One region of the Bacillus kalamii genome, then DNA from elsewhere that is predicted to be linked to it. Evidence: riboswitches for the same ligand, from Rfam matches in the RefSeq annotation. Region 1 holds a riboswitch; each other region holds the start of a gene.
What was found. Region 1 has a riboswitch for S-adenosylmethionine ahead of ABC357_RS07570 (trans-sulfuration enzyme family protein). Riboswitches for the same ligand answer to the same signal wherever they lie in the genome.
Positions count from the first base shown of each region.

Region 1 (10,374 bases):
CTTGATGAAGCCTTTTCCACATGGCACCGCGAGCAGAAGAACGAACAATCTAAGCAAACCTTTCTCCGTTTTGAGTTGGAAAAAGGAGTGAATACAGCGATTCTAGGCCAAGGAGCCCGTGAAGGAAGCGATGCGGACCAGGCGATGGCCTCCGTCCATGGTTCTTCCCACCAATCCAAAAAGAAAGAATATGAAGACTTAGAGGCGTTGGAAGAGCAAAAAACAGCTAGCGAAAAAGAGAGTAAAGTCTATCCTTACGGAGAAAGAAATCAATTTGCAGTCCATATTTTGAAGAAACCGGAACAACCGACTGCTGATGATATCGAGCAATATACAGAAACAAAGAAAGCCATCCAGCAAGAAATGAGGACTTTGCAAAGGACTATCCAAAAGAGCATTGAGCAAAAAAGAAACAATAGGCGTTCGGATTTATTATATGGCAGATTATCTCATAAACTAATTCCGTTACTTACAGATCCGCTGCCCCGTGTCTTCCATAAGAAAACCGCTTTGGCAAAAGAACAGGATGTTACATTTACTTTGCTGGTCGATTGCTCTGCATCCATGTTCGATAAAATGGACGAAACAAAAAAAGCAGTCACCTTATTCCATGAAGTGCTGAAAGATTTGAGGATTCGCCATAGCATAGCAGGTTTTTGGGAAGATGCGAACGAGGTGAAAAAAGAGTATTATCCGAATGTGTACCATGAAGTCGCTTCATTTGCCGATTGCCTGAATCCCTCAACCGGCCCTGCCATCATGCAATTGGAGCATCAAGAGGATAACCGCGATGGCTTTTCTATCCGCAAAGCAGCCGAGCAGCTAAGAATGCGAAATGAAAAGCATAAATTCCTGCTTGTCTTTTCCGACGGAGAGCCTTCAGCGGAAGATTATGAACAAAATGGAATTGTGGATACGTATACAGCCGTTAAGGAAGCGCGTAAAATGGGCATTAATGTAATGGGAATGTTTCTGGCTGATGGGGCCTTGCAAAACGGGGAAGAAACGATGATGAAAAATATTTATGAAAAAGAGTATATGATCATCCCACAAATGGAGGATTTGCCTTATTTGTTTTCGCAGCTGTTAAAAAAATTGCTGGTCAAGAATATGTAAGCGGCTTTTATGTGTTTGTCTTTCTGGAGTTATGGGAACCTATGAATAGTAAATGGCTTTTACCTAACCCATTCATGACAACTAAGGAGTTTTGTTCAATTGAAACAGACATACCATTTCTTTAAAACATATAAGAATCAGCTTTTCGTAGGGCTATTGCTGATTCTGATTATTGCCTTCATGGCTATTTTCATTGATGTACTGACCGATTTGCAAGAAGATGAGCTTAGGCAATTCGACCACCGTGCCATTGCATACATGCAGGGGCATGTTACGGATAATCTGACAGGCATTATGAAAGCCATCACATTCTTTGGAGGAAAGGTTTGGATTATATCGGCAGTTCTGATTGCCTCGCTTTTGGTAGGATTTAAAAAGAAAAGATATGCTCTTTTCCTGCTATTTGCATCCGGATTGGGCAGCCTCTTCAACATAGCTCTAAAGGAATTCATTCAACGGCAGCGCCCGGATATATATCCGATTATCCAAGAAAGCGGCTATAGTTTCCCAAGTGGGCACAGTATGGGTTCTATCATTTTTTATGGATCTTTAGTCATCATTCTGGCGAAAATTTCCCGCCGGAAATGGTTGGATGCCGTGTTTATACTTTTCTTCATCGTACTTGTTCCGGCAATCGGCATCAGCAGAATCTATCTTGGGGTCCATTATCCGAGTGATATTATCGGAGGCTTCAGTGCAGGAGCTTTCTGGCTGCTTATTTGCTGGCTGATTTTTCACTTTTATGAGAGCTGGTTCGATAAAAGGGCGGACAAACAGAACATCCATAAATCCTGATGCATAGTATGGAGAAAGGCTCTTTTGAACATGTATACAACAAAAAATGCCTGTTAAACAGGCGTTTTTTGTTTCAACTATGATTCGTTTACAGGCGAACCTTCTGCCTCATCCTCCTTTAGGAATGACGTACAATTCGGGCATCTTGTTGCATGCAAAGGGATTTCCGATAAGCATTCCGGGCATTCTTTCGTTGTTACCGGCTTTTCCGGCTCCGGCTTTCTGAACTTATTCACCTGCCGGACCACTATGAAAATGGCAAATGAAATGATTAGGAAGTTAATGAGTATATTAATAAAGGATCCATAATTGATTGTGACATCCCCTGCTTCCTTTGCTGCAGCTAGTGATTTATCTTGATCGCCTGTCAGATTGATATACAGGTTTGAAAAATCGACTTTCCCGATGATCAGGCCAATCGGGGGCATAAGTATATCGTCCACAAAAGAGGTAACGATTTTCCCGAATGCTCCGCCAACAACAATCCCGACAGCAAGGTCGATCACGTTGCCTCTGTCTATGAACTTTTTGAATTCTTCCCACATAGCTTCTTCCTCCTGCAACTTAACAAAATAGATAGTCTCTCTTTTTCTCTCTACTTTACCTTAATGTGATTTTAAAAAGATAGTCAAGCGAAGAGTATTGACAAATGCACAGGAAGTCTTTATGATTATAAAAATACAATATTTTGAATTAATTGAATAATTACTCTTATCTAGAGGAGTCGAGGGATATGGCCCTAAGACACTCCGGCAACCATCATATTCTTGAACGGTGCCAATGCCATAAGAAATTCATTTCTAGTCGATGAGAGAGAAGCCGAATAGCTTTTTTAAAGGCGCTCTTTCTCTGAAAGGGTGCCTTTTTACCGTTCAATTGAAAACCTGTTTGGAGGAGAAAAAATGAGAATTGAAACTAAATTGGTGCAATCGGGAGTCAAAAAAGATTCAGCTACAGGGGCAATCAGTATGCCAATCTATCAATGCGCAACATTTGAACATCCGGAACTGGGCAAGAGTACTGGATTTGATTATTCAAGAACATGCAATCCAACGAGAAAAGCGCTTGAAGAAGCGATTGCCTCACTTGAGGGAGGAGACCGAGGGTTTGCCTTTTCCTCTGGCATGGCTGCTATTACAACTATTTTGTTTTTATTGAAACCCGGCAGCCATATCGTTATTTCTGATGACTTATATGGAGGAACGTACCGTTTGCTTGAAGAAACATTCAGCCTATATGGGATTAAGGCTTCTTACGTGGACACCTCCGATCTTGAAGAAATTAAGAATGCCATTAAAGCCGATACGGCTGCCCTATTTATTGAAACACCTTCCAATCCGTTGATGAAGGTAACAGATCTGGGAGCTGCCTGTTCCCTTGCGAAAGAGCATGGCTTATTGACAATAGTGGACAATACATTCCTGACGCCTTATTTACAGCAGCCAATCGTATTCGGGGCAGATATCGTAGTCCATAGTGCTTCAAAGTACATTAGCGGGCATAACGATGTGATAGCAGGATTAGTGGTAACCGCGTCACCTGAATATAGCGACCAAATTGGCAAACTCCAAAATGGGACAGGGGCCATTTTAGGGCCACAGGATGCATGGCTATGTTTGCGGGGAATCAAGACCTTGGCCATCCGAATGGAGCAGCAGCAAAAAAATGCTGCATCCATCGCTTCGTGGCTTAGCTCTCATGATCTGGTCCGCAAAGTTTATTATCCTGGAACTGAAGATCATGAACAGCGAAAAATCAGTTTGAAGCAAAGCAGTGGTTTTGGAGCGATGCTTTCATTTGAAGTAACAGAAACCGTGTTAGTGGAAAAGGTGTTGAAGCAAGTCGGCTTAATCTCCTTTGCAGAAAGCCTAGGGGGTGTGGAGTCATTACTAACATACCCTGCCACACAAACACATGCGGATATACCTGAAGAAGTAAGAAGAGCTAAGGGAATAAGTGATTGTTTACTCCGCCTGTCGGTCGGTATTGAACATATTGATGATTTGATTGCCGACCTTACCCAGGCGTTGAGCCCGGTGAAAGAGGCTGCATACTAATAAAGGAAAAATAGGTATGAATTCAATGCAATAAAGGGGAATGCAAGATGGAGTTTAGAAAAGAGATGGAAAAAAGGATATTGATCGGGGAAGGGGCAATGGGGACACTTCTGTATGCTACTGGATCAGACCAATGCTATGAGGAATTGAACCTGACCCATTCCGATCTGGTTAAAAATATCCACCTTGCCTACGTAAAGGCCGGTGCAGATATCATTCAGTCGAACACATACGGAGCCAATCATTATAAATTAAAAAGGTATGGACTTGAAGAATACGTCTCATCCATTAACAGGGAAGGAATGAAAATCGCTAAAAGTGCGGCAGGGCCAAACTCATTTGTATTCGGCACGATCGGAGCTTCACGAGGGCTAAGGAAATCAGATCTTACACTAGATGAAATCAAAAGGAATTTCAGGGAACAGTTATTTAGCCTTCTGTTGGAACAGCCAGACGGTTTGCTATTGGAGACATATTATGATTTTGAAGAAATGGAAACCGTTTTGCATATTGCGAAGCAGGAGACGGATTTACCGATCATCGCCAACGTCTCTATGCACGAGGTAGGCTATTTACAAAACGGCATGACTTTAAGTGAAGCATTGCTTCGGTTAGAGGATCTGGGTGCGGATGCTATAGGAGTAAATTGCCGCCTCGGCCCTTACCATATGATCAAGGCGCTTCAATCTGTGCCCATTCCTCAGCGTGCTGTACTCTCTGCTTACCCGAATGCCAGTTTGCCTGAATACAGTGATGGCATATTGACCTATGAAGAGAATCCGGATTATTTCGGGAAGAGCGCTCTGGAACTAAGGGAACAGGGGGCAAGAATAATCGGAGGCTGCTGTGGTACAACACCGAACCACATCAAAGCAGTGAAAAAAGCGCTTGATGGTTTGCCGCCGATCACAGAAAAGAAAATTATCCAGCCAAAAATTCAAGTCAGCGATCAACATGCCGGGATCGTGGCGGAAGCCTTTTATGAAAAAGCCAAAACGGAGCGGACTATTTTAGTGGAGCTTGATCCACCAAAAACGTTAGATACTTCCCTTTATTTTGAAGGGGCAAAGGCATTGATGGAGGCAGGGGCGGATACAGTTACGTTGGCCGACAATTCGCTTGCTACACCGAGGATCAGCAATATGGCAGTCGGCATGAAACTTCAGAATATGGGGATTAACCCGCTCATCCATCTGACTTGCCGTGACCATAACTTGATCGGCCTGCAATCCCATTTGATGGGATTGCATACCTTAGGCATGGAGGAATTGCTTGTCATTACTGGAGATCCATCAAAAGTAGGGGATTTTCCGGGTGCCACATCTGTTTATGATGTTTCATCGATGGATTTAATCGCCCTCATTAAGCAGTTTAATCAAGGTGTGTCGTATAGTGGAAAGCCTCTTGGGAGAAAAACGAACTTTAAAGTAGCCGCTGCTTTTAACCCGAATGTGAAGATACTCCATAAAGCAGTGGCGAGGATGGAGAAAAAAATCAAATATGGAGCGGACTCCTTCCTGACTCAGCCTATTTATTCGGCTGGACAGGTGGAAGAAGTGTATCAGGCGGTTAAGCATTTGGATGCACCAGTCTTTATTGGCATCATGCCGTTGACAAGCTACAGGAATGCGGAATTTATACACCATGAAGTTCCTGGGATAACCTTGCCGGACGATGTACTTCGTGCAATGGGCAAAGCAGGAGATTCGCCGTTTGCCGCAGAGAGGGAGGGAATTGCTATAGCGAAGGAACTCATAAGTGCGGCGATGGACAGGTTCAACGGAGTTTATTTAATTACACCATTTTTAAGATATCGAATAACGGTTGAATTAACCAAATATATAAGAGCACAAGATGCGATGGTGAAAAAAGGGGCGGTTCTCTATGAGTAAGCATACAATTGAAGAATTAATGAAAGAGAGGATTCTCATCCTCGACGGAGCAATGGGAACCATGATCCAAGATGCAAATCTCTCTCCGGAAGATTTTGGAGGGGAAGAATACGATGGCTGCAATGAATATCTTTCTGAAACGGCACCGGATATTATACGAAATATACATGAAGCCTATTTGGCCGCCGGTTCTGATATTATCGAAACAAATACCTTCGGGGCAACAAGAATTGTTTTGGACGAATACCAATTAGGTCACCTTGCCTACGAATTGAATGTGAAATCTGCCCGGTTGGCAAAAGAGGCATGCCTGAAGTATGCCAGCAATGACAAGCCGCGCTTTGTAGCCGGCTCCATGGGGCCGACAACCAAAACTCTCTCATTAACGGGAGGAACCACGTTTACTGAATTACAGGACTGTTATCAGGAGCAAGCAAAAGGGCTGATCGATGGAGGAGCTGATGTGCTGATCATTGAAACAAGCCAGGATCTATTAAATGTGAAAGCTGCATTCAATGGCATTCAAGGCGCATTTGAGCAGACCGCCGTACATCTACCTATCATTCTTTCAGGTACCATTGAACCGATGGGGACAACACTTGCTGGACAGCCGATTGATTCATTCTATTTATCGTCCGAATTTATGAAGCCGATAGCCGTAGGCTTGAATTGTGCGACAGGTCCTGAATTTATGAGCGATCATATCCGGACTTTATCTGCCTTAGCAAACACAGGAATCAGTTGCTATCCGAATGCCGGATTGCCTGACGAGGAAGGCCATTATCATGAATCGCCATCTTCATTGGCTGAAAAAGTGAAGCAATTCGCAAGTAAGGGATGGATTAATGTGGTCGGCGGCTGTTGCGGAACAACACCGGCACATATTGCCGCCATCACTGAAGCAGTAGCAGATATACCGCCAAGGCCTATTCCTGAAAAGCGGGAACATCATGGCGTTTCCGGCAACGATGCCCTTTTGTATGACGAGAGTATGCGTCCTCTATTCGTGGGTGAACGAACAAATGTCATTGGATCAAGAAAATTCAAGGATCTGATCAGAAATAAACAATTTGAGGAAGCAGCTGAGATTGCAAGGGCACAGGTGAAAAAAGGGGCACATGTCATTGATATTTGCCTAGCCGATCCAGATGACGATGAAAAAGGGAATATGGAGGATTTTGTTCGGGAAGTAGTCAAGAAAGTCAAGGTGCCTTTAGTGATAGACAGCACAGATGATGCTGTTATCGAACAAGCATTAAGGCATTCCCAGGGGAAAGCCATCATCAATTCCGTCAATTTGGAGGATGGCGAGGGCAAATTTGAATCTGTCTCAGAGCTATTGCACCGTTATGGAGGGGCGTTGGTGGTAGGCACGATCGATGAAAAGGGGATGGCTGTAACGGCAGAAAATAAAGTAGCCGTCGCAAAGCGATCTTATGATTTGTTAGTGGATAAGTTCGGTGTGCATCCGAACGACATTATTTTTGATCCTTTAGTGTTCCCGGTAGGTACGGGCGACGAGCAATATATCGGGGCAGCCAATGAAACGATCAAAGGCATCAAAGCAATCAAAGAATTATTGCCTGAATGTTTGACTATACTCGGTATCAGCAATGTGTCCTTCGGGTTGCCTCCGCGCGGAAGAGAGATATTGAATGCTGTTTTCCTTTACCATTGCACGAAGGCGGGGTTGGATTATGCGATTGTCAATACGGAAAAGCTAGAACGGTATGCCAGTATCCCGGATGAGGAATTGCAGCTTTCCAATGAATTGATTTTCCAAACAGGCGATGAAACGCTACAGCGTTTCATCCGTTTTTACCGGGGGAAAAAAGCACAAAAAACAACAGAAACCAAACAATTGCCTCTTGAAGAGCGGCTTGCCAGCTATATAGTAGAGGGGACGAAAGAAGGATTAATCGCAGACCTGGATGAAGCATTGGGAAAAGGTCTTGCGCCGCTTGAAATCATCAATGGCCCGCTTATGAAGGGAATGGCACAGGTCGGGGAATTGTTTAATGATAATCAATTGATTGTTGCGGAAGTGCTACAAAGTGCAGAAAGTATGAAAGCTTCTGTATCCTATTTGGAAGGGTTTATGGAAAAAGGAGATGCCGGCGCGTCTTCGAAGGGGAAAATTATTTTGGCCACGGTCAAGGGCGACGTCCATGATATCGGGAAAAATTTAGTAGAAATCATTTTGGCGAATAACGGCTATGAAATCGTCGATTTAGGCATTAAAGTCCCGCCCCAGCAGATTATTGAAGCTATCAGAGAACATGAACCAAGCATGATCGGCCTTTCAGGTTTATTGGTGAAATCCGCCCAACAAATGGTCCTAACCGCCCAGGATTTGCGTGAACAACATATCGAAACTCCGATTATGGTCGGCGGGGCAGCCCTTTCAAGAAAATTCACCGATACGAAAATTGCGCCGCAATACTCTGGAAGCGTACTATATGCTAAAGATGCCATGGAAGCTCTATCACTGGCAAATACGATGCATGATAATGAGAAAAAGGATCAATTTTTGCAAGAACTATCTGAAAAGCGAAAAAAAACAGCTGCGAAAGCCGGGGGTGAAACAGCCTCATCCGTTGCTGTTCTTGAAAAACCTGTTGTTACTGTCCCTCCTGCAAAGGTGATGGTGCCAGCCAGTTTGAAAAGGCAGGTGCTAGCGCGTTACTCAATGGATCATTTAATGCCTTACATCAATAAACAAATGTTGCTCGCCCATCATTTAGGACTAAAAGGAAGGGTGGATCTCCTGCTTGAGAAGAGAGATGAGAGGGCTATGATGCTGAATGATTTGGTCAACGGTCTATTTCAGGATTTGATTGAAGACAAGCATGAAGTGAATGGGGTATATCAATTTTTCCCTGCCCAAAGCGATGGAGATAACGTATTGATCTACAATCCTGAACGTCCAGGGGAAGTGCTGGAAACCTTTCATTTCCCCCGCCAACATAAGCCTCCTTTCCTATGTCTTGCAGATTATTTGAAATCGGTTGAGTCAGGCGAAATGGATTATGTCGGATTTTTTATCGTGACAGCCGGGAAGGGAATCAGACAAAAGAGTGAATGTCTGAAGGAGCAGGGGGAATTTTTGAAAAGCCATGCCATTCAATCTTTAGCCTTGGAGACAGCAGAAGGCTTCGCTGAACGGATCCATCATATAATGCGTGATAAATGGGGCATACATGATCAGGTCGAAATGACAATGAGGGACCGTTTTGCTGCCAAATATACCGGCCAGCGCTTTTCTTTCGGTTATCCCGCATGCCCGAATCTCGAAGACCAGGCGAAGCTGTTCCGCTTGTTGAAGCCGGAGGATATTGGCATCCAGTTGACAGAGGGATTCATGATGGAACCGGAAGCATCTGTATCAGCAATGGTCTTTGCCCATCCTGAGGCTAGGTATTTCAACGTGGAAAATTAAGTGGGCATATCAATATTTTAGAGATGTCTTAATGGGTATATCTGAATTTTTGTCTAAAAATGATTTCGGATTGTGAAAAACCTTCTTTTATCTAATTAGAAAATTGGGTAAAAGAGGTTTTTTTTATTGGTTGGAAAAGTAATTTAATTCATGCAGTTAATGCTGTTAAGAGGTATTCAATAATGTGAAATGTTGAGAAATGCGTAAGAAAAGCCCTCCATAATGTGAAGTTCTTATTTCTCTGTACTCTCTAATTTCTTATAGTAATTCTCTACAATCGGAAGATTATCTGGGTTTGAATCATAATAGGTATTACCAATTTCATTTAGAGTAAACTTAAAATCCTTTTTACCATCAAAAAGGGTAATACCATACCGCCATCCAACACGGTTTTCTTGATTTTTTTGAGGAGTAAACTCTATGTATTGATCAGAGATAGAAAATCATCAATTTGTTCTTGCGCAGTGATTGTTTTTGAAGCACCAGTCGAACCTTTCTGAATGATTATTTTATCAATTGTACTAATAGTAGCCTTCTTATAGATTTCTTCTAATGATCTTGTTTTTTCATTTGTGCAAGCGGAAACAAAAAATAGACTTAGGAACAACGATAGGAAAACAATTGATTTTTTCATTTATACACCTCAAAAGATATATTCATTGCCATTTAGATGTGTTGGGTTTACAAATAGTTACAATCTTATAAATGATTGTTGGTGGAGATTACTATGGCGATTAATTCCACCAATAGTTAGCTCAACATTTTTGATGACAACCAAATCATCTGCACTCCAATAGGCAGGTATAAATGAATCGTTGAAGAGATCGTTTTGTTTTTAATGATATAGTAACTGTGATTATGTTGAACAGAGCTATCTAAAAAAGGAGGTAAAATACTTATATATAATCCGCAGCTAGATTATAGATAGAACTCCACTATCCAAAAAAGAAAAGGCTGGAAAATTGAACTGATCCTCATAGGATAGGCATATCGGACATTTGAGGTACAGTTTTTTTTGCGATTTGTGCAGGAGTTTTGACCCATTCATAGTTGGTTGCATGTATGTACATCCTAT
Region 1 is NZ_JBDFMI010000001.1:1,493,036-1,503,409, forward strand. Features, by position in the region: gene ABC357_RS07555 (vWA domain-containing protein) at 1-1,116, shown strand, start outside; gene ABC357_RS07560 (phosphatase PAP2 family protein) at 1,216-1,911, shown strand; gene mscL (large-conductance mechanosensitive channel protein MscL) at 1,989-2,456, opposite strand; SAM riboswitch class I at 2,620-2,725, shown strand; gene ABC357_RS07570 (trans-sulfuration enzyme family protein) at 2,814-3,968, shown strand; gene ABC357_RS07575 (bifunctional homocysteine S-methyltransferase/methylenetetrahydrofolate reductase) at 4,016-5,860, shown strand; gene metH (methionine synthase) at 5,853-9,299, shown strand; gene ABC357_RS07585 (hypothetical protein) at 9,718-9,933, opposite strand.

Region 2 (10,374 bases), on a different contig from region 1:
TAAGACTGTCCAAGTTCGTTTTCGACCTGCTGGATTGCTTCTTTGAATGATTGTTTCTCTGCTTCCAGGGAAAAATCAGTAAATGGTTCATGTTTATACGACTGTACCATCTTCACATCTCCTTTTTAAGTGCATTTGTTTTGTCGCTTTATTTAATTGCAAGTATCGTGCCAATAGTGAAAACCTTACTTTCCAACACTTTCTATTAGGAGCATGCAAAATTTATCGGCATATATATATGATAAATAATTTTTCATGCAACCAAAATTTGCACCTCTGCCATATAACCCTTACACTTATGGTATATTCTTTCAAAAGGGGATGATTATGGGTGGACTTATATCAAATATTGAAAATCAATGGCTTTCAGCCTATATTGCGGACAATCGTCGATGTCATCGATATGGGCATTCATATCATTAACAAAGAAGGATTAACGATTATATACAATAAAAAAATGGCGGAAATAGAAGGAATGGCTTATGAAGATGTCATCGGAAAAGCCATTCCAGACATTTTCGACTTTCAGGAGGAATCGGTCAGCACCTTAATGGAGGCTCTTCAAACGGGCCATGAAACGAAAAATTCCAAGCAGACCTATTTTAATAATCTCGGGCAGGAAATCACGACCATCAATGATACCTACCCTCTTTATGACGAGGAGCAGCAAATCATCGGAGCTATAGAGATCGCCAAAGACATTACTAATCTGGAACGGCTGATTAAAAATAATATTTTGAACAAGGGAGGCACCCGCTATACGTTTGACAGCATCATCGGGGCAAGCGAAAATTTTGCAGAAGTGATCGAAGCAAGCAAGAGGGTTACGCGGACTTCTTCTTCCATCTTGATCGTCGGGGAAACCGGCACCGGCAAGGAATTGTTCGCCCAAAGCATCCACAATGGCAGCAATAGGTCCTCTCAGCCATTCATCAGCCAAAATTGCGCATCCCTTCCAGACAGTCTAATCGAAGGCATTTTATTCGGAACAAAAAAAGGCGCTTTTACTGGCTCCATAGAACGCCCTGGCTTATTTGAACAGGCTGAAGGAGGTACCTTGCTTCTCGATGAAATCAACTCACTGGCACCAGCATTGCAGGCCAAGCTTTTGCGGGCGCTCCAAGAAAAAACGATACGCCGTGTCGGCGATACAAAGGATAAAAAAATAGATGTACGGGTTATCGCAACCATCAATGAAGATCCGATTGAAGCAATCGCCAATGACCATTTGCGAAAAGACCTTTATTACCGGCTCAGTGTCGTCTCCCTCTTCATCCCTCCGCTGCGGGAGAGAAAACAGGACATCCTTTTACTGGCGCAATCATTCATAGAAAAATTCAATGCACTATTCGATATGACAGTCCAAGGCATTTCCGAAGAGGCTTTAACCTTGTTCCTCGAATATGATTGGCCAGGCAATGTACGCGAGCTCGAGCATATAATCGAAGGGACGATGAATCTTTTGGAGCCGCAAGATAAAGAAATCAAATCTATCCATCTGCCGATGCAATTCAAAAACAAAATGCGTATAAAGGATCCTGTTCTGGACACAACCATTCCGGTTAGTACACAGACGGAAGCAGTCACAGCTTTGCCTTTGGATGATTATATGGAGAAAACCGAAAAGAACTATCTGCTCAGCATTTTGAACAGCCACGGGCATAATATATCGCAGGCTGCCAAGGCACTCAACATAAGCCGGCAGAGCCTTCAATACCGCCTTCGGAAATTTAATATTAAATAATCAATGCTGATTATTTAAGTTTGGAGTATTCTGAGCGTATAATAGTTTAGTAGACTTTTGTTTCTCATGAATTGCATTGAAATAGGAGAAAAAGGAGCTGTTATGGAATGATCGTCGTGACAAACCGTATTAAAGTGAAACAAGGAATGGCTGAAAAAATGGCTGGGAGCTTCACTAAGCCAGGCGCATTGCAAAGTATGGACGGATTTGTGAAGGTTGAAGTTCTGATCACCAAGAATTTACCCGATTATGACGAGCTGAATGTGAATATGTATTGGGAGAACATGGAGGGCTTTACTGCCTGGAGACAAAGCGATTCTTTCAAAGAAGCCCACAAACGTCCGGATCCTCAATCGGATGAAGCAAAAAAAGAATCACCAATTCTCGGCAGCGAATTACTTATGTATGACGTAGCTTCCGTGCTCGAAGCAACTGCAAAATAAAATAGACATATGCACAGCCTTAATGGCTGTGCTATTTTTTTGAAGAAGCTATGCTTAAGGCGTGAAATCAATACCAAAAGGACCGGTGGCGGTTTTCTCATCCAGCTCCAAGCGCCACACCCCCTCGGTCTTAAGCCAAATCTTGTTCAAAGGCATAGACTAGCCTTTATCAGTGCTTCGTCTTAAGCTGGTCGTGGGGAAGCAGGCGCTTTTGCTATTATTTACATACATCCACCCAATCAGTCGCTTTCGAATAGGTTTGAAGCTCATCCAATGATAGTTCAATTGCCGAATGGCTGCTGCCGCATGCAGGGAAGACTGTTTCAAAACGCTTCAGCGATTCATCCAAATAGACGTCCAACTTATTTCGCAGTCCAAACGGGCATACTCCCCCTATCGCATGTCCCGTAAAATGGAGTACTTCATCTGGCGAAAGCATTTTAGCTTTATAGCCAAATCTCGTTTTAAATTTTTTATTATCGATTTTCATGTCCCCTGCAGTGACGACAAGGATGGCGGTGTCTTCTTCCTTGAAAGATAATGTTTTGGCGATACGGGCAGGAATAACCCCTACTGCCGCCGCTGCTTCATCAACTGTAGCGCTGGATTCAACAAATTCCTGTATGCGGCCATCTATCCGGAACTCCTGAAAATACTCTTTTACTTGTTCAATGGACATGTCATTCTCCTCCTGGCTTACTAATAATCAAATTATTCAGATATTTAATGACTATTATAGCACTCACTGTTACTTGATTGTTATGAAACTGTTCAAATCAGTTGACACGCGGATATTATTCATTTATTTACATTTATTCAATAAACATACATACACCATGACTATTAAGTCTCTATCCCTACATATATTTGAAAATTTTTTTACCTTGATACCAACATAATGGAACCGCTTTCTTCTAATAATTCTTTTAATTAGGCGATTGACAGATTCTCCATCTCTTAGTACTATTTTTTTAATATTAAAACTTCATACCATTCTTATCGAGAGTGACCGAGGGACAAGGCCCTATGACGTCCGGCAACCCCCTGTAAGGGAAGGTGCCAATTCCTGCAGAATGACTTTCATTCTGAAAGATAAGCCGATGCACATGTGCAAATCGATGCTTCTTTCAGTGGAAAGAAGCATTTTTTAATTCCAAAAACCATTCTTTAGCAACGGGAAATACATATAAGGAGGACACCATATGATTAATATTCAAAATGTTTCAAAAATTTATAAAACAAAGAGTGGCGAAGTGACAGGTGTGGATCAGGTTTCACTATCCATTCATGAAGGAGAAATATATGGGATTGTCGGCTATTCAGGAGCCGGAAAAAGTTCTTTGCTGCGCTGTATTAACCTGCTGGAGCGTCCTACATCAGGGAGCATTTATGTAGATGGCCAAGATTTAACAAAATTAAAAAGCGAAGAGTTAAGGCGGGCCCGCCTTAAAATCGGGATGATCTTTCAGCATTTCTACTTAATCAGCCAAAAAACAATCTATGAAAATATTGCTTTTTCCTTAAAGGCTGCCAAAACACCGGCCTCCGAAATCAAGGCGCGTGTCGAGGAATTACTCGATATAGTAGGCCTTCTCGATAAAAAAGATGTCTATCCATCCCAATTAAGCGGCGGGCAAAAGCAAAGGGTAGGCATCGCGCGCGCCCTGGCAAATAACCCGACTGTCCTGCTTTGCGATGAAGCGACATCGGCACTTGATCCTACCACAACCAAATCCATCCTTGCCTTGTTGAAAAAAATCAATGAGGAATTGAACATAACAATTGTACTGATTACACATGAAATGAATGTTGTAAAAGAAATTTGCCATCGAATGGCCATCATGGAACGGGGAAAGGTGATTGAAGAAGGCCAGGTATATGACCTTTTTGCCAACCCTTCCACTGGGCTGACAAAGGAATTCATCTCTAGTGTCCTATCGTACGAGATTCCATCTGCCATTCTGGACACGTGCAATGGAACCATCGTCAAAATTACATTTAGGGGATCGATCGCCGGCGAAGGCATCCTCTCTGATACACTGCAGACATTTGCTGTACAAGGCAATTTTCTGCATGGATCAATCGAATACATCCAAAAAAAACCTCTTGGCGTCTTCATTATGGAGATAGCAGGGAAAAAGGCGGAAGTGCAGGCAGCGCTGCAATTTATTGCAAATCGTTCGGCACAAGTGGAGGTGATACGCCATGGGCTTTGATTTTGCACATTTGGCCGAACTCATACCGGATATTAATCAAGCATTCTTACAGACACTCTATATGATTGCCATCTCTCTTGCCGTATCCACCATTATCGGATTGCCTACTGGCATTCTTTTATACATGTCAGATAAGGGCCTTTTCATTAACGGACGGTGGTTGAATGGCATCCTTGGCTTCATCGTCAATATGATCCGGTCCATTCCTTTTATTATATTGCTTGTTGCCCTAATTCCTTTGACCAATGCGCTTTTGGGCACTACTATCGGCCCTGCAGCGGCAAGTGTCTCTTTATCGGTAGCAGCGATACCTTTCTTTGCCCGCATTGTTGAAACAGCTTTGCGTGAAATCGATAAAGGGGTTATTGAAGCAGCTATCGCAGCCGGAGCAACTCCATGGATGATCATTAAAGACGTGCTTTTGCTTGAAGCCAAATCCGGCATTATATCAGGGATTACACTGACCCTTATTTCACTGATTGGTTTCTCGGCAATGGCAGGCGTTGTCGGCGGAGGCGGGATAGGCGATTTAGCCATCCGCTTCGGCTATTACCGTTATGACAATACGATCATGATAACAACCGTCATTATCCTGATCATCCTCGTCCAATTAATCCAGCTTCTTGGCGACTGGATCGCCAAAGCGGTTGATAAAAGATAAAACACATATAGAAAGTGGGAGAACTTCATGAAGAAATGGTTTTTGGCAATTATTCTAGTATTATCGGTTACTGCACTTGCAGCTTGTGGAGGAAAAGATTCAGGGAAAGCTGCAGACAAAGACACGAAAGAAATAAAAATAGGTGCAACAGCAGGCCCATACAGCGACATGGTGAAGAAAGCTATCCAACCTGGCTTAGAGAAGAAAGGATACAAGGTCAAAATCGTTGAATTCAGCGATTATATTCAACCCAACAAAGCATTAGCAAATGGGGATATCCAATTGAACTTATTCCAACATAGCATTTACCTAGAAAACTTTGCGAAGGAAAACCATTTGGATCTGACAGCTCTTATTTCTGTCCCTACTGCTCCAATGGGCATCTATTCAAAAAAATACAAATCGCTGGACGGCATAAAGGAAGGCTCGGCCATCACCATTCCAAATGACCCGACCAACGCAGCCCGGGCATTCCATACGCTGGAAGATGAAGGGCTCCTGAAATTGGATCCAAAAACGGACCCACTGACTGTATCCGAAAAAGATGTGAAAGAAAATAAAAAGCATTTAAAATTCCAGCCAATTGAAGCAGGACAGCTCCCACGCTCAGTTGATAGCGCAGATTTAGCAGCCATTCCAGGCAACTTTGCCTTGGCAGCCAAAATGGATTTATTAAGTGCGCTTACGCTTGAAAATATGCTCGACCCATACCGCAACATCATCGCCGTTCAAACAGATAAAAAAGATGCTGCATACGCTAAAGATGTGAAAGAAGTCGTGGAATCGCCTGAATTTGAAAAAGTAATTGATGCCGACTTCAAAGGCTTCGGAAAACCAGATTGGATGAAAAAATAAGTTTTTAAATGGGAAAGAGGGAATCAGAATGGAAACCATATCTGTACACGGGGCACCCAGCGAATATATCCTTCAGAAGGGAAGCCTTCAGTTACTGGAAGAGAAGCTCAAAGAGCGCGGATTTGAAAAAGTGATCATTGTCCACGGCCGCAAATCGTGGCATGCCGCACGGCCGTACTGGCCGGCACTGAGAGATACAAAAAGCATTGATTTTACGTATGGAGGCGAATGCTCTTTCTCCGAGATAGATGCCCTTTCCCAGCTGGCTGCCGAACATCATGTAGATGCCATTATCGGTGTCGGCGGCGGTAAGGTACTGGACTTAGTGAAGGCCGCAAGCCATGTGACACATACACCTTATATCCTGATACCGACGCTCGCTTCCAATTGTTCTCCATGGACGCCTGTAGCCGTTATCTATGACAATGCTGGCGTATTCAGCCGTTTTGATGTATATCCTGAGGCAGCTAGCCTCGTTTTGGTGGAGCCTTTGATCTTGCTGGCTGCACCCTTAGAGCTGTTAGTGGCCGGAATTGGGGATACATTGGCCAAATGGTACGAAGCGGATGTCCAAATGGCTTCGATTGCCGATAAATCCGTTCCCTTGCAAATTTCACACCACGTCGCCGCCTTATGCAAAGAGCAACTATTGACACACTCCGAGGCAGCAATAGAGGCAGTGCGCTCAGGGCAATTGAATGATTCTTTCATTCAAATTACCGAAACGGTCATTATGCTGGCCGGCATGGTTGGCGGATTCGGAGACCATTATGGACGAGTCGCCGCTGCCCACGCCATACATAATGGCTTAACAGCGCTCGATGAAACCCACGTTGCCCTCCATGGCGAAAAAGTGGCCTATGGCATTCTAGTCCAACTGGTCCTTGAAGATAAATGGGCTGAAGTGAAAACATTGCTCCCATTTTACCGCCGGCTTTCCCTGCCGGCTTCCTTAAAAGAAGTAGGAGTGACCGATCTAACCAGCGATAAAATAAATCAAACCGCCCAAAAAGCGACCATCCCTGGCGAATCGATTCATATTTTGCCTGGCGGACCGGTGGGAACAGAACGTGTTGCCCGAGCCATCATAGATTTAGAAGCCTTTATTGGCCGATAAACATGTTATCTTGAAATCTTCCTAGAAAAAAAAAGCAGGTGATCCCTGCTTTTTTTTTCTATTCTGTTTGTTTTCCTCGCTCTTTCAAATGCTTAGGAATTTCCTCTTTTGCTACTTTCCCTTCCATTCCTAGATAATAATGGCGGATAGGCTTTAAATCGTCATCTAACTCGTATACAAGCGGAGTCCCTGTCGGTATATTCAAGCTGGCAATCCCATCTCCCGGAATGTCATCCAAATAGCGCACCAGTGCTCTAAGGGTATTCCCGTGTGCGGATATAATGATTTTTTTATTTTCTTTCAGCTTAGGAGCTATATGGTCATTCCACTCTTCAAGAACCCTTTTCTCCGTGTCTTCCAAATTCTCGGACAGAGGAATTTGCTCTTCATTCAATTCATGGTATTTCTGCTCATGGCCGGCGTAGCGTTCATCGTCCTTTGACAATTCCGGCGGCCTTACATTCACATACCGTCTCCATTTATGTACTTGTTCTTCCCCATATTTATCGGCCGTTTCCTTTTTGTTCAACCCTTGCAGGGCACCATAATGCCGTTCATTCAATTTCCAAGATTTATAGACAGGAAGCCACATCAGGTCCATCTCATCAAGAATAATCCATAATGTCCGGATTGCGCGTTTTAAAACGGATGTATACGCCAAATCGAAAGTGAATCCATTTTCAGCTAATATTTTTGCCGCCCGCTTCGCTTCTTCAAGGCCATTTTCTGAAAGATCTACATCTGTCCAACCTGTAAACTTATTCTCCAGATTCCATACACTTTGCCCATGCCGGATAAGCACCAGTTTCTTCATTCATCAGTTCCTCCTTCTACGAACTTCATCTATATAGCATCTTCCCACATTCTACCTTTCCATAAACATTCGCATCTGCTTTATTATTATTAAAATATAATTATTTCACCTTTACGATGTAAGGATGGGATGTTCAACAAAGGCAAGAAACCGGCATATGTCTCTCATTTCTGGCACTTATCAACATGCTTATAGTAGAATAGAAAACGGAATATAGATTCATCAATTCTAAAAAAGGAGCCAGCTACACTTGAAATCACTCATGCACTTCGCTTATCTTCAGGCGATGTCCTGTATTTTCCCTGTCGTTATTTTCGTTGCCCTGGCCCTTTCAAAAGTGGTCGAAATCCCTTACCTTCATAGGTATGATTTCATCCTCATCATCTGTATTGCCGCTCAAGTTTTTATGGTCGTGGCAAAACTGGAGACGATCGATGAACTGAAAGTCATTTGCTTGTTTCATATTATCGGCCTGGCCCTTGAACTCTTTAAAGTACATATGGGCTCATGGGCGTATCCTGAAGAAGCATATAGCAAGTTTTTCGGAGTCCCCTTGTATAGTGGCTTCATGTATGCTAGTGTGGCAAGCTATATATGCCAAGCCTGGAGACGGTTGAATTTGAAAATTACCGGTTGGCCCAAGGCGTTCTGGACAATTCTTATTTCTGTCCTTATATACTTGAATTTCTTTACCCACCACTACCTTTTTGATGCCAGATGGTGGCTGACAGCTCTATTGTTCATTATCTTCTTCAAAACAGTTGTTTACTTTAAGTTGAACGGGCGTATGTATCGTATGCCGCTTTCCTTATCCTTTCTTTTGATTGGTTTCTTCATTTGGATTGCTGAAAACATAACAACTTTTTTAGGAGCCTGGCAATACCCGGACCAAAGGCAAGCATGGTCCCTTGTCCATATCGGCAAAATCAGCTCATGGTTCCTGCTTGTGGTCATTAGTATCATTATTGTTGCGCAATTAAAAAAAGTGAAAGATACTAGCGTGCAAACGTCACGTACACCCCCTTCATATGATGTATAAAAAAGCAATTGGGCCAATTAGCGCCCAATTGCTTCTTCTGTTATTCATTCACTTTTCACAAAAGTAGATGGCATCACAACAGCGATTACTTCACCTGCCGCACATAGCTCATCGCCTGCATAAACAACGGTTTCAACCTTCCATTTTTTCGGATGGATTTCAGACACCTTCCCTACCGCACGCAAAGCCACCCCTTGAGGAGTCGGCTTCATAAATTTCACCTGTAACGATCCAGTAACAAAGCGGGGCGGCTCAGCGCCATCCCCAGGTTCATGGCCATTTTTCCGATGCATCGCCAATGCTGCAGAACCTGTTCCATGGCAATCGATCAAAGAAGCAATCAATCCTCCATAAACAAATCCCGGCAGTGCTTTATGTTCCGGCAGCGGCTGATAAATCGTGATTGTTTCGTCTCCCACATTCCATCCTGTGCGGAAATGATGGCCATCTTCATTTAAACGGCCGCAGCCATAGCACCAAGCGAAGTCATCCGGATACTCATCCTGGATGGCAACTAACACTTTATCTTCCATCAGAAACCCTCCTTTTTAAGACCATTATAGCACGGACAAAAGGAAATGATTGGAACATCTAATGATGTAGCCTCTTTTCATAAATGAAAGCAATATATTAAAAAATCATTTCCTGCATTCATTCTTTATTTCGCTCTTTCAGTCATTCATTAAGAGAATATATAATTTTTCGCCTCATTGACTGCATTCGAGGCTTCCTACATATACTGGTGCCGGCCGATGCAATCGGAAGAAGCCTGGCCCCGCCGGACGGCATTGCTGCAGGGATTATGGTCGCACTCATTGGGTTCGCCATATTGTATGTTTCTTTTGTCGGAAAAATAATTCTGTTTTTCCACGTATGGAGAAGCCTCCTCACATTCCAGTGCGTTCAATGAAACACTGTAATCAGCCTGTTTAGAGAAAATAGCTAAAAGAAAGAAACACCTTCAGGGCGGTTCAGGCCCAGGGTGTTTCTCAATTTCTCCCGTATTATTTGGCTGCCGCTTTCAGATCTGCCGCTTCCGTATCATCTTTTCGAGTGGTGATCTCTTCATATTCCTTTGAGGTTAGTAGACTTCGGTCATTTCGCATTAAGTACGTATAGCATGCTCCGGCAATCACGAGCCCAAACATCAGGGCATTTTCCCAGAGAAACGAGAGAGAAGGGACAATAAGTCCGATAGCCGGTATTAGAATGCCTATCGCGAATGAAAGGATGCTAGCCATGTTAAAGCCTGATCGATAGCTGTATCTGCCATCCGGCCTGTATAATTCAGCCAAATGCAGCCTCCGTTTCCTTACAACCCAATAGTCGGCCATAGCGATCCCATCGATTGGCCCCAAAAAAGCGCCAAGCGTTCCGAGGAAACCGTATAGCAATGTGCTGAAGTTGGACAGTAGATACCACGGCTGCATCAAGATAGCCAAGACACCTGTTATCAGTACGCCCAGGCCAAAGGTTATGTGCTTG
Region 2 is NZ_JBDFMI010000006.1:483,674-494,047, forward strand. Features, by position in the region: gene pruA (L-glutamate gamma-semialdehyde dehydrogenase) at 1-110, opposite strand, end outside; gene ABC357_RS20130 (sigma-54 interaction domain-containing protein) at 332-1,744, shown strand; gene ABC357_RS20135 (heme oxygenase) at 1,852-2,187, shown strand; gene ABC357_RS20140 (YbaK/EbsC family protein) at 2,405-2,866, opposite strand; SAM riboswitch class I at 3,181-3,286, shown strand; gene ABC357_RS20145 (methionine ABC transporter ATP-binding protein) at 3,390-4,403, shown strand; gene ABC357_RS20150 (methionine ABC transporter permease) at 4,393-5,064, shown strand; gene ABC357_RS20155 (MetQ/NlpA family ABC transporter substrate-binding protein) at 5,092-5,919, shown strand; gene ABC357_RS20160 (iron-containing alcohol dehydrogenase family protein) at 5,948-7,036, shown strand; gene gpmA (2,3-diphosphoglycerate-dependent phosphoglycerate mutase) at 7,095-7,850, opposite strand; gene ABC357_RS20170 (DUF817 domain-containing protein) at 8,113-8,889, shown strand; gene ABC357_RS20175 (PaaI family thioesterase) at 8,934-9,422, opposite strand; gene ABC357_RS20180 (hypothetical protein) at 9,620-9,760, opposite strand; gene ABC357_RS20185 (NCS1 family nucleobase:cation symporter-1) at 9,894-10,374, opposite strand, start outside.
Region 2: linked by a shared signal. The riboswitch ahead of ABC357_RS20145 (methionine ABC transporter ATP-binding protein) and the one ahead of ABC357_RS07570 (trans-sulfuration enzyme family protein) in region 1 are both predicted to bind S-adenosylmethionine.

Region 3 (10,374 bases), 1.3 Mb from region 1:
TTTGAAATGTGGGACAGCATCGGAGTTGCTAAATCCGTTGAACGGATGAAAGCAGAAGGGAAAGAAGTGCCTGAATGGGTCGAGAATATGTTAGCGGAAGGAAACGGATCTTTCTATAAAGAAGAAGAAGGACACGTTTACTACTATCATAACGGCAAATATATACAGGTTGAAGAAAATCCAAAAAATATAAATATCAAGCGCCTTAAGAAACAACAGGGTGTCATTAAAAAGAATAGCGGAGCAAGCTTGATCGATCTTGGAGATGGTGTTGCACTGCTCGAATTCCACTCTCAAAACAATGCAATCGGAATGGATATCATCCAAATGATCAATTACGCAGTGGATGAAGTGGAGAAGAATTACAAAGGGTTGGTCATCGGCAACCAAGGAAAGAACTTCTGTGTAGGCGCCAATTTGGCCATGATGCTGATGGAAGCCCAGGATGACAATATTTTTGAAATCCAAATGGTGGTGAGCCAATTCCAGCAAGCGATGTTGAAAATAAAATACAGCTCCAAGCCGGTTGTTGCTGCTCCGTTCAGCATGACTTTGGGAGGAGGAGCGGAAGTGTGCCTTCCTGCTGCCCGTATCCAAGCATCCCCTGAAGCGTATATTGGCCTTGTAGAACCGGGTGTAGGCTTGATACCTGGCGGAGGCGGAAGCAAAGAGCTTTATATTAAGCATATCGAAAGCTTGCCTAAAGGCGTAGATTTTGATATTCAAAAAGTCGCCAATAAGGTATTTGAAATGGTTGCGACTGCGAAGGTTTCTACTTCAGGACAGGAAGCGAGGGAAAATGGTTTCCTAAACAATTGCGATCAGGTAAGCGTCAATCCTGACCATTTATTGTATGATGCTAAGCAATCTGTATTGGCCATGCATGAAGAAGGATATACACAACGTGTGCGCAGCAAAGTGCCTGTAGTCGGAGAAACCGGCTATGCCGCTTTATTGCTTGGCGCCCAAGCTATGAAATTATCAGGCTATCTATCTGAATATGATATGAACATTGCCGAAAAATTAGCGTACGTAATTGCAGGTGGGAATGTTCCTTACGGTACGGTAGTCGATGAACAATATCTATTGAATCTTGAGCTGGAAGCGTTTGTGAGCTTAATCCAACAGCCGAAGACACAAGCAAGAATGCAAAATATGCTTGTAAAAGGAAAACCATTGCGTAACTAATTTAGGCGGAAATGAGGAGGTTCGACATGAGAGAAGCGGTAATTGTAGCCGGTGCAAGAACACCGATCGGAAAAGCAAAGAAAGGAACGCTTGCACATGTACGCCCGGATGATCTGGGTGCATTAGTTGTAAAAGAAACAATGAAGCGAGCAGGCAATTATGAAGGGAATATCGATGATTTAATTATTGGCTGTGCTATGCCTGAGGCTGAACAAGGCTTGAATATGGCAAGAAACATCGGGGCGTTGGCAGGCCTTCCCGATACAGTTCCTGCCATTACGATTAATCGTTACTGTTCAAGCGGGCTTCAATCCATCGCATATGGAGCAGAAAGAATCATGCTGGGACAAAGCGATACAATCATTGCAGGCGGAGCGGAATCCATGAGCCTTGTTCCAATGATGGGGCATGTGACACGTCCTAATTTGACGCTTGCCCAAACAGCACCGGAATATTATATGGGAATGGGCCATACAGCCGAAGAAGTCGCCAAGAAATTCGGGATCTCCCGTGAAGACCAAGACGCATTTGCGGTAAGAAGCCATCAAAAGGCTGCAGCAGCCATTCAGTCCGGAAAATTCGAAGATGAAATTGTACCGGTAGATGTGGCATTGAAAACAGTTGGTAGCGACCATAAATTAAAAGAGAAGCATGTTATGTTTTCAGTAGATGAGGGTGTGCGTCCGGATACAAGCGTTGCCGGCCTTTCCAGATTGCGCCCGGCCTTTTCGTTGACTGGAAGCGTAACAGCAGGAAATGCCTCACAAACAAGTGATGGGGCTGCAGCTGTTATGGTGATGGATGCAGAGAAAGCAAATTCTTTGGGGATGAAACCGATGGGTAAATTCCGTTCGTTTGCTGTGGCAGGCGTACCGCCTGAAATCATGGGGATCGGGCCTGTTGCTGCCATTCCTAAAGCATTGAAATTGGCAGGGCTTGAACTGTCAGATATCGGATTATTTGAATTGAACGAAGCATTTGCATCGCAATCCATTCAAGTTATCAGACAGCTTGGTATCGATGAAGAAAAGGTAAATGTCAATGGAGGGGCAATCGCACTCGGACACCCACTGGGCTGTACAGGTGCAAAGCTGACACTGACATTGCTTCACGAAATGAAACGAAGAAACCAGCAGTTCGGTATTGTGACGATGTGTATCGGCGGAGGAATGGGAGCAGCCGGAGTATTCGAATTAATGGCATAAACAACAAAAGGGATGGGGAGGAAAAACTCCCCCTTAAAATAGAAAAGAAAAACAGGGAGGCTTTTTAAATGTCAAACACAACTACAAATATCATTAAGGGTGGAAGCTTCATTATAGAAGATGTAGCATTGGACCGCGTTTTCACACCGGAGGATTTTACTGAAGAACAAAAAATGATCGCAAAAACGACTGAAGATTACGTTAATAAAAGTGTTGTTCCTATGATCGATAAATTGGAAAATCATGAGTTCGAAAATTCCGTTCGCTTGTTGAAAGAAGCGGGAGATTTAGGATTGCTGGGAGCGGATGTTCCGGAAGAATATGGCGGATTGGGACTTGATAAGATCAGCTCTGCATTGATTGCCGAAAAAATGGCGCGTGCAGGCGGTTTTTCTATCACACATGGCGCGCATGTTGGAATCGGTTCATTGCCGATTGTCCTTTTCGGAAATGAAGAGCAAAAGCAAAAATATTTGCCTGTCTTGGCTACTGGCGAAAAAATTGCTGCATATGCTTTGACTGAGCCCAGCTCCGGTTCTGATGCGCTAGGTGCAAAAACGACTGCTAAATTAAATAGCGAAGGCACTCATTACGTATTGAATGGCGAAAAACAGTGGATTACAAATGCCGGTTTTGCCGACCTGTTTGTTGTATATGCAAAAATAGATGGCGATAAGTTCTCGGCCTTTATCGTTGAGAGAGAATTCCCTGGTGTATCCACTGGCGCAGAGGAAAAGAAAATGGGGATTAAGAGCTCATCTACACGTACATTGATTCTTGAAGATGCGCAAGTGCCTGTTGAGAATCTATTAGGCGAAGTGGGGCGCGGCCATATCATTGCCTTTAATATCCTGAACATTGGGCGTTACAAATTAGGTGTAGGAGCAGTGGGAGCTTCCAAGCGTGCGTTCGAAGTGGCAGCATCATATACAAACCAGCGCCAGCAATTCAAAACGCCGATTTCTTCATTTAACTTAACGAAAGAAAAATTAGCTACTATGGCATCTAAAATTTATGCAGCTGAAAGCTCAGTATACCGAACTGTCGGCTTGTTTGATGATCGGATGGGCATGCTTTCTGAGGAAGAAGCCAAGAATGGGAAAGAAGTGGCTAAATCAATCGCGGAATATGCGATTGAGTGCTCAATGAATAAATTCTTCGCTACAGAGGTATTGGATTATGTGGCGGATGAAGGCGTTCAATTACACGGCGGATACGGCTTTATGGCAGAGTATGAAATCGAAAGAATCTATCGCGACTCACGCATTAACCGTATTTTTGAAGGAACAAATGAAATTAACCGTTTCTTGGTTCCGGGAACACTTCTCCGCAAAGCGATGAAAGGTGAGCTGCCATTATTGCAAAAAGCGATGGCACTTCAGGAAGAGTTGATGATGCTTATGCCTGAAGAACCGGGCGAAGAAGCATTGGCACAGGAAAAAATGCTTGTTAAGAACGCTAAGAAGATCGGATTGCTAGTTGCCGGCCTAGCTGCGCAAAAATATGGCACTCAATTAAACGATGAGCAAGAAATCCTTGTGAATATTGCCGATATCGCTTCATTGACGTATGCTATGGAATCCGCTGTCCTGCGTACAGAAAAAGCAATCGGAAAAGTTGGGGAAGAGAAGAGCCAACAGAAATTATTGTACACAGAAATCTTTTGCCAGGAAGCGTTCAATTTGATTGAACAGCATGCGAAAGAAACACTGATTGCCACTGAACAAGGCGATACATTGCGCGTCATGATTTCTGCATTGCGTAAATTGACACGCCATACGCCAATTAACGTAATCAGTAAAAAACGCGAAGCATCCAAAGCTCTAATCGAAGCAGAAAAGTATACTGTTTGATTTCAGTATGAACTTGTTAGATAACAGAAAGCCGCCCGTAATGGCGGCTTCTTTCACGTTTGTCGTTGATTAAGCGGTTTGTGTTGTATACTAGTGGTTTCAGGCTTCGATTTAAACAAAACCTTTGTACTTTTTTTCAGTTTTAGGTATCCTAAAGGAAGGTGATGAATATGCAATTGACAATGTATTGGTATCCAAAATGCGGTACATGCCGAAATGCAAAAAAGTGGCTGGAAAGCAATGGCCTTTCCTTCCAAGAGGTACATATAGTGGAGCATCCCCCGTCCAAGCAAGCTTTGAGGGATCTGTATCAAAAAAGCGGGCTTGAGCTGAAGAAATTCTTTAATACAAGCGGACAGAAATACCGCGAGTTAGGTTTGAAGGATGTCCTGAAGGATGCTACGGAGGATGAGATGCTAGAATTGCTTGCTTCTGACGGTATGCTCATAAAACGCCCAATCGTTACGGATGGAAAGAAAGTGACGGTCGGTTTTAAGGACGAGCAGTTCCAGGAGACATGGCTTTAAGATGCTTACACTTTTTTCGTAAGCATGATTCATAAATAGAACAAATACCATAAGTAAAGTGGAGGGATTTTTAATGGCAAACACACCAAAGGAATTACGTTATTCAGAAGAACATGAATGGGTAAAAACAGAAGGAGATAAACTGCGAATCGGTATTACAGACTTTGCTCAATCGGAGCTTGGGGATATCGTTTTTGTTGAACTTCCTGAAGTTGGCGACAGCATTTCAGCTGATGAGCCATTTGGAAGTGTTGAATCTGTTAAAACTGTTTCGGAACTATACGCTCCTGTATCCGGAAAAATTGTTGAAGTGAATGAAGAGTTGAACGACAATCCTGAATTCGTAAATGAATCTTCATACGATAAAGCATGGATGGTTGTTATTGAACCTACCGATGCTTCTGAGATCGAAAACTTGATGACAGCTGAACAATATGAAGAAATGATCAACGAAGACTGACTATAGTGCAAAAGGACTGCGTGGCAGTCCTTTTTTTTATAGGCAAACCAGCAATGCTCTTACCCATTTGAATCAATACTTTTCGATAGATAATTATGTTCTTTTCGGTTATGTTATGTGTAAAGGGAAACCAAAAGAAATAGACTGAAAAGGTGATGGCATTGGAAAATGTACATGCTGATAAAGTATTGATTGTGGAAGGCTCTTCAGATCGGAAAAAAGTCAAAGAGATATTGAATGAGGATATTGAAGTTCTTTGTACAAATGGCACCATTTCTTATCAGAAAATGGATGCTTTTGTCGAGGAGCTATATGATAAGGATGTCTATATTCTGACGGATAGCGACGAATCCGGCGAAAAACTGCGCAAGCAATTTAAACGGGAATTTCCCTGTGCCCAGCATCTATATATTGACAGGGCTTATAGGGAAGTGGCTGCTGCACCATACCACCACATTGCGACCGTATTGCTCAGTGCCAACTTTCTTATTCATGCAGAATATTTATCACGTCCCAACTGACTTTACACAAATGGAATTAAGCATCTCTTGGCCTATTGTATGGGAGAAGCTAGGATATAGAAGGAGAGTTCACTCTGCCGTATTATTTTCAATAAAGGATGAATCATCAATCATGAAAGAATGGAATGGGGAAAATATTAAACAATACATTCTCGAAAAAGGCGATTTATGCCTCTATCTCTACACACCACTATGCGGCACGTGCCAAGTGGCGTCCAGAATGCTGATGGTAGTGGAAGAAATGCTGCCTGATGTGCAGATGGCTAAAAGCAACGCCAATTACATTGAGGGAATCGCAGTGGATTACAAAGTAGAAAGCGTTCCTTGTTTGCTGCTGTTCAAGCGGGGGGCACTTATGGAAAAAATATATGCCTTTCAATCTGTCCCGTACTTGCTAGGGACTATCAGAGATAGCATAAATAAAGCAGACTGATGGTTCGACAAGCCCGAAATACTTGTCGAGCAATTAATAGAGGTGTTTATAGGTCCGGCGTTGTATTACTTTCTATAAGAGATTGGGAAAGGAAGTGGCGACGTTGGATCAACTATTGCAAACGATGCTTAGTACACTGGAAGATCGCCGGCAATTGCATGTCTTATTGAAAAAAGCGAATACCATGGTCGTGTTTTCTTCGGAGCATAAGAAATGGCATTTATTCTTATCTAATAACGAAGTCCATACGCATTATACGGATAAAGGGACATACCGTGTTTCCATCATTGGCGAGGAAGACCAGTTATACGAAGTGATAAAGGGAAATGTCTCGCTACGCCAGCTTCAACAGATGAATAAAGTTCATCTTCAGGGAAACTATCGGCAGATTCTGTTGCTTGAAGCCCTTTTATTGCTCAGCAATAGAAAAGAAGCAGTTTAAATTATTTAAATTTTTTAAAAATTCATTGACTTCCTTGTTGTAAAAATGGTATATTTCCAATTAAGTTAATAAGTTTAATATGAATTATCTTATCAAGAGAGGCAGAGGGAAATGGCCCTATGAAGCCCGGCAACCAGTACAAATCGTACATGGTGCTAATTCCAGCGGAAAGTTATTTCCGTAAAGATGAGAAGAACCGGCTATCAAGCTTCTTCTTTTCGAAGAAGCTTTTTTTAATGAGGAAATCCATTGCCAAGTGCGATGATTATCGATGGGTCTTCAAAGGTTGAATCATATAACAAGGAGGAATGCGTGATGAGTGGCAAAGAGAAGCAATACCGTTTTGAAACAGTCAGCATACATGGAGGTTTGCAGGTGGACCCTGTGACAGGAGCACGTTCAGCTCCTATTTACCAAAGCAATGCCTATTTGTTTAAAGACAGTGAGCATGCTGCAAATCTTTTTGGATTAAAAGAACCGGGTTACATTTATACACGGATCCATAACCCTACTGTGACTGTTTTCGAGGAAAGAGTGGCACAGCTTGAAGGGGGGATAGGCGCACTGGCTGTATCTAGCGGAATGGCAGCGATCACACTTGCTATCCTGAATATTGCAGGAGCAGGCGATGAAATTGTGGCAGCATCCAATTTATATGGGGGCACATTTAATTTGTTCGCCAATACATTGCCTAAGTATGGCATCAAGACTACGTTGGTCGAGCCTGATAATCCAGAAAACTTCCGGGCAGCTATTACTCCCCATACTAAAGCCATTTTTGCAGAAACGATCGGCAACCCAAGCCTGCATGTGCTCGATATAGAAAAGGTGGCTGAAATTGCCCATGAGAGCGGAATACCGTTGATTGTTGATAATACATTTGCAACCCCCTATTTATGCCGGCCGATTGAATTTGGGGCTGATATCGTCATCCACTCGGCAACTAAATGGTTGTTGGGCAATGGAACAACACTTGGCGGCATTATCGTGGATGGCGGCAAGTTCGATTGGAATTCAAGCAAATTCCCTAGCTTTACAACTCCTGATCCGAGCTATCATGATCTTGTGTTTAGCGAAGCGGTGGGAGAAGCGGCGTTTATCGTGAAAGCGCGTGTTCAGTTGCTCCGTGATTTAGGGCCTGCACTTTCCCCATATAATGCGTTCCAATTCACATTAGGCCTTGAAACCTTGCATGTCCGTATGAAGGAGCATATCGCCAATACAAAGCGGATTGTAGAATACTTGAAAGCACATCCTGCTGTTGATTGGGTGTTATATCCTGGAGATGCTGATAATCAAAACTATGCATTGGCAAGCAAGTATTTGCCTAAAGGTGCCGGAGCAGTTGTTGTGTTCGGCATAGAAGGAGGAAGAGAATCTGGTGCTGCATTGATCGATTCCATTGAGCTTTGGAGCCATGTGGCAAATGTCGGGGATGCCAAAAGTTTGATTATTCACCCTGCGTCCACAACCCACCAGCAGCTTAGCGCAGACGAATTAAAATTATCCGGCGTAAGCGAAGACCTAGTCCGATTATCGATTGGAATCGAAAATGTAGATGATTTAATTGAAGAATTGGAGAAGGCGATAGAAGTGGCAACAGGAAAAACTTCCTTGTCTTCAAAGACCAAGTAAAATGCCTTTTCCGCGGAAATTAGTCTTTTATGTTATTGACAGTATTTTTATATAATGATAGAATCACTTTAACTTATAGTATGACAATTGAATAAGTTGCGAAGCTCTTATCAAGAGAGGTGGAGGGAATGTGCCCGATGAAACCCGGCAACCGTCAAAGATTTTATTTTGAAATGGTGCCAATTCACACAAAGCAAATGATGCTTTGATAGATGAGAGAAAGGTCCCTATTGTTATTCATGCCTTTCTGCTCATTACGCAGAAAGGCTTTTGTTATTTTAGAAAAGCGAAACAATGGGCATCTTTAAAAAAGCAGTATTAAAGAGGTGAGTAATCATGATAAAAATCGATAATGTAACAAAGATATTTCCGGGAAAATCCGGTTCATCATTAAAAGCTGTCGACTCGGTATCAATAGATATTGATGCCGGTGAAATATTTGGAGTCATTGGTTACAGTGGAGCTGGAAAAAGTACATTGATCCGCATGCTGAACGGATTGGAAGTACCGACTGAAGGAAGCATTACAGTAGGCAAACATGAAATTTCATCCGCTAAGGGAGCCAATTTACGCAAGGCTAGACATGAAATCGGGATGATCTTCCAGCACTTTAACTTGCTGTGGTCAAGAACGGTCCGCGATAATATCGCTTTTCCGTTAGAAATAGCAGGCGTACCTAAAAAAGAAAGAATAGCCAGGGTGAACGAGCTGATCAATCTGGTTGGATTAGAAGGGCGTGGAGATGCCTATCCATCCCAATTAAGCGGGGGGCAAAAGCAACGTGTAGGGATAGCCCGTGCGTTGGCAAACAATCCGCGTGTCCTGTTGTGCGATGAGGCAACATCAGCGCTTGATCCGCAAACGACAGACAGCATCCTTGATTTGTTGGTGGACATAAATCGTAAATTGAAATTAACCATTGTTTTAATTACGCATGAAATGCATGTTATCCAGAAGATATGCCACAGAGTAGCAGTGATGGAATCAGGCAAAGTAGTGGAAATAGGGGATGTCCTTGATGTTTTCAAAAACCCTCAACAAGCTATTACGAAAAGATTCGTCGAACAATTGACGGATCCAGAAGACACACATGAAGCCATCGAAAACTTACTGCAAAAATATCCATCCGGCCATGTCGTCAAGCTGACATTTGTCGGAGATGATACGGATCAGCCGGTAGTCAATCAATTGATCCGGGAATTTACTTTCGATATTAATATTATTCAAGGGAAGATTGCACAAACACAAAAAGGGTCGTACGGAACATTGTTTCTTCATATAGATGGAAGTGCTCCCGAACTGCAGCAAGCCATAGAATTTCTGAAAGACCGCAGAGTGGGAGTGGAGGTGATTACACATGAATGATTCGTTTTTCCAAAATATAGATTGGAATGTTATGTGGGTAGCTACTTATGAAACACTGTTCATGACAGTTATCTCATTATTATTTGTCTTTATTCTCGGAGTCGCTTTAGGATTAATATTATTTTTGACATCTAAGGGCAATCTATGGGAAAACAAGCTGGTGTACGGTGTTGTCGGGGCCTATGTGAATATTTTTCGAAGCATACCGTTCATTATTCTAATTGTTCTGTTGATCCCTCTGACGAAGATGCTGGTGGGGACCATGATAGGAGCAGAGGCGGCTTTGCCTGCTTTGATTATCGGAACAGCCCCATTCTATGCGCGTATGGTTGAAATCGCACTACGGGAAATCGATAAAGGTGTTATCGAGGCAGCGAAATCAATGGGTGCAAAAACAAGTACGATCATTTGGAAGGTATTATTGCCTGAATCCAAACCGGCTATTATATCAGGTATAACCGTAACTGCCATTGCTTTAATCGGGTCCACTGCCATGGCGGGTGTAGTGGGTGCCGGCGGATTGGGGAATGTTGCCTATCTTGACGGATTCCAGCGCAATCAGTCAGATGTAACATTAGTGGCTACAATCATTATTCTAGTGGTTGTTTTCATAGTCCAATTTATTGGTGATTATTTTACTCGCAAAACAGACAAAAGATAAGGGGAGACTAAAATGAAAAAGCGTATTAGTTTATTATTTGTTCTGGCGTTAACATTATTGCTTGCTGCATGCGGCACAGGCGAT
Region 3 is NZ_JBDFMI010000001.1:186,055-196,428, forward strand. Features, by position in the region: gene ABC357_RS00970 (3-hydroxyacyl-CoA dehydrogenase/enoyl-CoA hydratase family protein) at 1-1,188, shown strand, start outside; gene ABC357_RS00975 (acetyl-CoA C-acetyltransferase) at 1,215-2,393, shown strand; gene ABC357_RS00980 (acyl-CoA dehydrogenase family protein) at 2,462-4,246, shown strand; gene ABC357_RS00985 (arsenate reductase family protein) at 4,417-4,773, shown strand; gene gcvH (glycine cleavage system protein GcvH) at 4,847-5,233, shown strand; gene ABC357_RS00995 (toprim domain-containing protein) at 5,389-5,754, shown strand; gene ABC357_RS01000 (thioredoxin family protein) at 5,867-6,187, shown strand; gene ABC357_RS01005 (SCP2 sterol-binding domain-containing protein) at 6,291-6,629, shown strand; SAM riboswitch class I at 6,716-6,822, shown strand; gene ABC357_RS01010 (O-acetylhomoserine aminocarboxypropyltransferase/cysteine synthase family protein) at 6,945-8,264, shown strand; SAM riboswitch class I at 8,369-8,483, shown strand; gene ABC357_RS01015 (methionine ABC transporter ATP-binding protein) at 8,601-9,629, shown strand; gene ABC357_RS01020 (methionine ABC transporter permease) at 9,622-10,290, shown strand; gene ABC357_RS01025 (MetQ/NlpA family ABC transporter substrate-binding protein) at 10,303-10,374, shown strand, end outside.
Region 3: linked by a shared signal. The riboswitch ahead of ABC357_RS01010 (O-acetylhomoserine aminocarboxypropyltransferase/cysteine synthase family protein) and the one ahead of ABC357_RS07570 (trans-sulfuration enzyme family protein) in region 1 are both predicted to bind S-adenosylmethionine.